DNA from 2 places in the Massilia paldalensis genome. Region 1 is predicted to be linked to the other one. Evidence: predicted binding sites of a transcription regulator. Region 1 holds the regulator's gene; the other holds the start of a gene.
What was found. The regulator NrdR, encoded in region 1, represses ribonucleotide reductase genes. The targets are predictions, from matches to a motif close to CACNANATNTNGTG.

Region 1 (3,408 bases):
GTGGCATCCGCATCGGCACCGGCACCGGCACCGGCATGGGCACCGGCAGCGGCACCGCCAGCGGCGCCGGCGAGATCACGCTCCGCATCCAGCAGCGCCGCCTCGGCCGCCAGCCGCGCCGTCACGCGGTCGCCTTCGTTGCGCGCGGACGCCAGCAGCGCGAAGGCGCCGCGCGCCACGGCCACGCCGATGACCATCGCCGCCGCCAGCAACAGCAGCACGCAGGCCAGCGCCAGGCCGCGCTGCAGAGCCGGGCGCGTCGACCGTGGTGCCGTCATGGCGCCGCCGCCGGCAGGGCGACCGTCATCGTGAACAGGCGCCGCTCGCGCAGGCGCAGCGCCGGCGTCATCGCGTCCTCGCGGAGCACGCTGCCTGCGTCGGTATCGCCGGCCGCACCGCCCTCGCCATCCCCGTACGCCGGGCCGAGCAGCGCATAGGCGGCGGCGCCGGGCCGGGTCCGCGTCGCCTTCGCACCGTGCAGCAGCAGGCCGATGCGCACGCTGACGACACGCTTCCACCAGGTGCGCCGGTGCAGCTCCCGCTCGTCCACTAGGCCCAGTGCCGCGTCGAGCGCGCGCACGGCATCGGCATTCACGTAGCGGTTCGGGGCGCCGTCGCGCGGCTCGTCGGTGTCGATGCCGTAGAGGAGCTGGAAACCGTCGACGCCGGACACGATGGCGTCGGCGCTCCAGTTGGCGTTGCCGCGGTACTTGCAGCGCAGTTCCGGCTCGCCCTGGCCGTTGCGCGCCACGTAGAAGATGCTCCACCCCTCCTCGCCATCGGCCACCGTGAAGCCGGCGCAGTCGACGCTGCTGCCGTCGCCGGCGGGCATGGGCCCGCTGCCGGGAAAGCGCACGGCCAGCACGTCGCTGCCGGCGACGGCATCCGCCGAGGGATCGTCGATGCCGGGTGTCGTCCGGCCCACGCTGCGGGCATCGAGTCCGGCAATGCGTGCAGCCGCGGAATCCGCATCGGCGGCGAGAAGGCTGTCGGGATCGGTTGCCGCGGCCTGGCGCAGCGCCCTAGCGACGAGCTCCAGCGCATAGCGCCCGCCATCGTCGATCGCAGCCGCTTCCATCTGGGCCACGTAGGCGCCATTGGCCAGGACGAGCAACTGCCCGGCGCCGAGCAGGACGGCAAGGCCGATGGCCAGCGCCACCAGCATCTCCGGCAGCGTCATGCCGCGGACACGTGCGGGACGCGGCGGCATCATGGCGCACCGCCCGGCAAGGGCATCTGCAGCCTGGGTGCGCCGACCCCGCCGCCGGCAGAGGATTCGCGCCAGCCCAGCTTGGCCACGAGCGGCGCGCCGGGCTCGGCTGAACACGCCCATGCGGATGCGTTGCCGGCATCGCGGCAGACGCGGATACGTCCGCCGGGAAAGCGCTCGGCCAGTATCCGGGCCACTTCGGCCAGGTCGCATTCGGCGAGGCGGGCGGCGTCGCAATCGCCGTCGGCAAAGCACGGCGCGGCCGCAACCGGTTCACCGGCACCGGCGTCGTAGTCGAATCGTGAATAGGGATTGCTGCTGTCGGGCCGGGACATGGCCGGCGGGTTGGCGCGCATGCGCTCGGCCAGCGTGGAGACCAGGCGCACGCCGTCGGCCAGGCGCGCCGCTTCCTGCTGCGAGCGCAGGGCCAGTGTCTGCAGCGCGCAGGCGCCGGCGACGCCGAGGGCGGCCACGAACAGGGCCACCAGCACTTCGACCAGAGTGAATCCGCCGCCACCGAATCTGCCGCCACCCATCGCCCACCTCCCCCATCCCGTTCGCATGAGATGCGAAGGTAGCAGCCGAGCCAGGGCCAGCGATGAGCTGCCTCAAGCGTGCGGATGCAACGGAATCGGTGGGTGCGGCTCTAAAGGATTACTTGCGTGGCTTATTTGCGTGGCTCATTTGCGCGGCTGCCCGACTTCCGCAATCGCTTCCTGGAACTCGGCCAGGTCCTCGAAGTTCTTGTAGACGGAGGCAAAGCGGATGTAGGCGATCTTGTCCAGGCGCTGGAGTTCCTGCATCACCAGTTCGCCCACGTGGACGGAGTCCACTTCGCGGCGGCCGCTGGTGAGCAGCTTTTCCTCGATCGTGGCGACGGCCCGGTCGATGGCGTCGGCGGCCACGGGACGCTTGCGCAACGCCAGCATCAGGCTGCCACGCAGCTTGGACGAGTCGTACTCGGTGCGGCTGCCGTTCTTCTTGACGATGAACGGCATCGACAGCTCGATGCGCTCGTAGGTGGTGAAACGCTTGTCGCACTGGACGCAGCGGCGCCGGCGCCGGATGGCATCGTCCACCTCGGATACGCGGGTATCGAGGACCTGGGTGTCGTCATGATGACAGAACGGACATTTCATGGGGCGCCGGTACTGCTGGTTGATGCATCGATGCTGCGTCGAAGCGAAGCTGGAACGTGGCGCTCCCGCCAAAGGAAGCGAGGGAGCGAGGAGCGCCGGTGACACGAGCGCCCGGAGGCGCTTGTCGAAGCTTACGCTTCGTAGACCGGATATTTGTCGGTCAGTTGCTTGACTTCGGCCTTCACGCGCTCGATGGTCGCGGCGTCGTGCGGGTTGTCCAGCACGTCGGCGATCAGGTGGCCGACCTTGGTCGCGTCCGCTTCCTTGAAGCCGCGCGTGGTGAAGGCCGGGCTGCCCAGGCGAATGCCCGAGGTCACGAACGGCTTCTGCGGGTCGTTCGGGATGCCGTTCTTGTTGCAGGTCATGTGCGCCTGGCCCAGGATCGCTTCCGCTTCCTTGCCCGTCAGGCCCTTCGAGCGCAGGTCGACCAGCATGACGTGCGATTCGGTGCCGCCCGAGACGATGCGCAGGCCGCGCTCGATCAGGGCTGCGGCCAGCGCCTTGGCGTTCTTGACCACTTGCTGCTGGTAAGCCTTGAATTCCGGCGACAGCGCTTCCTTGAACGCGACGGCCTTGCCGGCGATCACGTGCATCAGCGGACCGCCCTGGATGCCCGGGAAGATGGCCGAGTTGATGGCCTTCTCGTGCTCGGCCTTCATCAGGATGATGCCACCGCGCGGGCCGCGCAGCGATTTGTGCGTGGTCGAGGTGACGAAGTCGGCGTGCGGCACCGGGTTCGGGTATTCGCCGGCGGCGATCAGGCCAGCGTAGTGGGCCATGTCGACCATGAAGTAGGCGCCGACTTCCTTGGCCACGCGGGCGAAGCGCTCGAAGTCGATGCGCAGCGAGAAGGCGGAGGCGCCGGCGATGATCAGCTTCGGCTTGTGCTCGCGCGCCAGGCGTTCCATCGCCTCGTAGTCGATGTCTTCCTGCTCGGTCAGGCCGTAGGAGACCACGTTGAACCACTTGCCCGACATGTTCAGCGCCATGCCGTGGGTCAGGTGGCCGCCCTCGGCCAGCGACATGCCCATGATGGTGTCGCCCGGCTTGAGCATGGCG
Region 2 (3,408 bases), on a different contig from region 1:
GTCGTGCAGGTCCGGCACTTCGGACGGCGAGAACAGGCTCCAGTCGCCCTTTTCCATCACGCGCTTCATGAACAGGTCGGGAATCCAGTTCGCCGTGTTCATGTCGTGGGTGCGGCGGCGGTCGTCGCCGGTATTTTTACGCAGGTCGAGGAATTCCTCGATGTCCAGGTGCCAGGTTTCCAGGTAGGCGCAGACGGCGCCCTTGCGCTTGCCGCCCTGGTTCACGGCGACGGCGGTGTCGTTGGCGACCTTCAGGAACGGCACGACGCCCTGCGACTTGCCGTTGGTGCCCTTGATGCGCGAGCCCAGCGCGCGCACCGGGGTCCAGTCGTTACCCAGGCCGCCGGCGAATTTCGACAGCAGCGCGTTTTCCTTGATGGCGTCGTAGATGCCTTCCAAGTCGTCGGCGACGGTTGTCAGGTAGCAGGACGACAGCTGCGAGCGGCGGGTACCCGAGTTGAACAGGGTCGGGGTCGAGCTCATGAAGTCGAAGCTCGACAGCAGGTTGTAGAACTCGATCGCGCGCGCTTCGCGGTTTTCCTCGCGCAGGGCCAGGCCCATCGCGACGCGCATGTAGAACGCCTGCGGCATTTCGATGCGGGTGTCGCGGATGTGCAGGAAGTAACGGTCGTACAGGGTCTGCAGGCCGATGTAGCCGAACTGCAGGTCGCGGTCGGCGACGATCGCCTTGGCCAGCTTCTGCAGGTCGAACTTGCCCAGCTCCTCGTCGAGCAGCTCGGCGTCGATGCCCTTGGCGATGTACTGCGGGAAGTAGGTGATGTATTCTGCGGCGGCGCCGGCTTGCGGGGTTTCCTTGCCGAAGACTTCCTTGCGGATCGTGTGCAGCAGGATGCGCGCAGTGACCTGGCTGTAGGCCGGGTCCTTTTCCATCAGCGCGCGCGCGGCCAGGATCGCGGATTTATGCAGTTCCTCGACCGGCACGCCGTCGTACAGGTTCTTGACGGTTTCGGCCAGGATGGCGTCGGCATCGACGTGCTTTTCCAGGCCCACGCAGGCGGCGTTGATCAGCGCGGCGACTTCGTTCATGTCCAGCGGACGGCGCACGCCGCCGTCGACGACGTTGAACTGCGGCGCGGCGACCTGGGTGCCGCCGGCCGCTTCCTTGGCGGCGCGGCGCTCGTCCATGCGCTTGGCGCGGTACAGCACGTATTCGCGCGCGACGTCATGCTCGCCCGAGCGCATCAGGGACAGTTCCACCTGGTCCTGCACATCCTCGATGTGGAAGGTGCCGCCATTCGGCTGGCGGCGCACCAGCGCCGACACCACGTTGCTGGTCAGCGCAGCCACCAGTTCGCGGATGCGCGCCGATTCGCGGGCGCCTTCGCCGTTCACCGCCAGGAAGGCCTTGGTCACGGCGACCTCGATCTTGGTCGGTGCGAACGGCACGACGGCGCCGTTACGGCGGATGATGCGGTAGTCGCCGTTCGCGACCAGCGCGTTCGCCGATCCCGGTGCCGCGTTCGAATTGATGGAAATGTCCGAAGATGTTTGCATTGAGCCTCCAGGATGGCGTTCGTCGGCCACCGACGTGTGCGGGACCGCGGTACGGCCCCATCGAGAGTTACAAAAGGATGCTGCCAACTGGTCAAAATTGGCAGCCTATTAACTTTGCGCGAAAAATAAAGAGGGGAGCCATGTTCCGGAAACCACTGCCATGGGGCCCCTCTGTTACTGCTTGCTTGCTATTTCTTGATTACTGATTTACTGCCGAGTTCTTGTGGCAGACCACTACATCTAGTGGTGGACTGCGTTATGAACCTAATTGTAGTCGATATTCGGCAGGATCAAAGGGCCTCGGCCGATGATTTTTTTTATGCGCTCGGCTTGACTTTTGTTAAAGCGAGCACAGCCCAGCCATCGCCTGATAGTGAGTACTAACATGGCGTTTCGGGGGCGCGACGCTGGTGCATCCCTGTCACCGGCGCGTCATAAAAATTGCGTAAAAGAAAGTATTTATGGGACAGGAAATCACGGTTCCGGCGCGTGGATGCCCAGCTTCTGCATCTGGTAGCGCAGCTGGCGCACGCTGATGCCGAGCAGGCCGGCGGCCTGGGTGCGGTTGAATTGCGTCTGCGTCAGCGCGCGCAGGATGATGTCGCGCTCGACCTGGCTCAGGTAGTCGGGCAGGTTGCTGGGCAGCGCGCCGTCGTCCGCCGGCGGCGCGGCGGCCGGGGCTTCCGCGGGCGCGGGCACGGGCACCGACGGTGCCGGCACGGGCGCCGGCGCGAAAGCGGGCGGGCTGCCCTCCCCCACGCGCGCGCCCTTGAGCAGCAAATCGCCGGCCTGGATCACGCCGCCGTCGGCAAACGCGAGCGCGCGTTCCAGGATGTTTTCCAGCTCGCGCACGTTGCCGGGGAAGGAATAGGCGCGCAGCAGGTCCAGCACGCCCGAGCCCAGGCGCGCATTGCCCGCTCCGGCCAGGCGCGCCAGAACCGCGTCGACCAGCAGCGGCAGGTCGTCGAGGCGCTCGCGCAGCGGCGGCAGCGTCAGCTCGATCACGTTCAGGCGGTAGAACAGGTCCTGGCGGAACTGGCCCGTTTCGACGCAGCGGGCCAGGTCCTTGTGGGTGGCGCTGACGATGCGCACGTCGACGGGCTCCTCGGCGGTGGCGCCGATCTTGCGCACGCGCCGCTCCTGGATCGCGCGCAGCAGCTTGACCTGCATCGCCAGCGGCAGGTCGGCGACCTCGTCGAGCATCAGCGTGCCGCCGTCCGCGGCCTGGAAGAAGCCATCGCGCTCGTCGGACGCGCCCGTGAACGCGCCCTTGCGGTAGCCGAAGAATTCGGCCTCCATCAACGCCTCGGGAATCGCGCCGCAGTTCACGGCGACGAAGGGCCCGGCGGCGCGCGCGCTGCGGGCGTGGATCTCGCGCGCGGCCAGCTCCTTGCCGCTGCCGGATTCGCCGTTGATGGCGATCGGCGCCTGCGAACGGGCCAGCCGCTCGATCTGGGTGCGCAGCGCCTGCATCGCCGGCGACGTGCCGACCAGGCGCGAGTCTCTCTCCTGCGGGACCGGCGCGGCCGCCGGCACCGCCGCCGCGGCCGAAGCCGAAGCAGAAGCCGAAGCGCCGCCCAGGTCGGACAGCTTGAGCGCCGAGCGCACCATCGTGCGCAGGTCGTCCAGCACCACCGGTTTCGAGACGTAGTCGAAGGCGCCCGCCTTCAGGGCCACCACCGCGTTCTCGGCGCTGCCGTAGGCGGTGATGACGGCGATCGGGGTGTCGCGGTGGCTGGCGGCGACTTCGCGCACCAGTTCCAGTCCGAGGCCGTCGGGCAGGCGCATGTCGGTCAGCACCAGCGCGTAGCGCGTGCGGCCCAGGAACTGGCGCGCTTCGCGCACGGTGGCGGCGCTGTCCACGTCCAGGCCCATCTTGAGCAGGGTGATCTC

Region 2: the regulator NrdR is predicted to act here: its motif matches at 1,748-1,761, upstream of ACI1V7_RS20970 (ribonucleoside-diphosphate reductase subunit alpha).

The regions. Positions count from the first base shown of each region.
Region 1 is NZ_JBJCIU010000002.1:785,392-788,799, reverse strand. Features, by position in the region: gene ACI1V7_RS13220 (pilus assembly protein) at 1-278, opposite strand, end outside; gene ACI1V7_RS13215 (PilW family protein) at 275-1,213, opposite strand; gene pilV (type IV pilus modification protein PilV) at 1,210-1,746, opposite strand; gene nrdR (transcriptional regulator NrdR) at 1,891-2,349, opposite strand; gene glyA (serine hydroxymethyltransferase) at 2,481-3,408, opposite strand, start outside.
Region 2 is NZ_JBJCIU010000004.1:364,307-367,714, forward strand. Features, by position in the region: gene ACI1V7_RS20970 (ribonucleoside-diphosphate reductase subunit alpha) at 1-1,515, opposite strand, end outside; gene ACI1V7_RS20975 (sigma-54-dependent transcriptional regulator) at 1,990-3,408, opposite strand, start outside.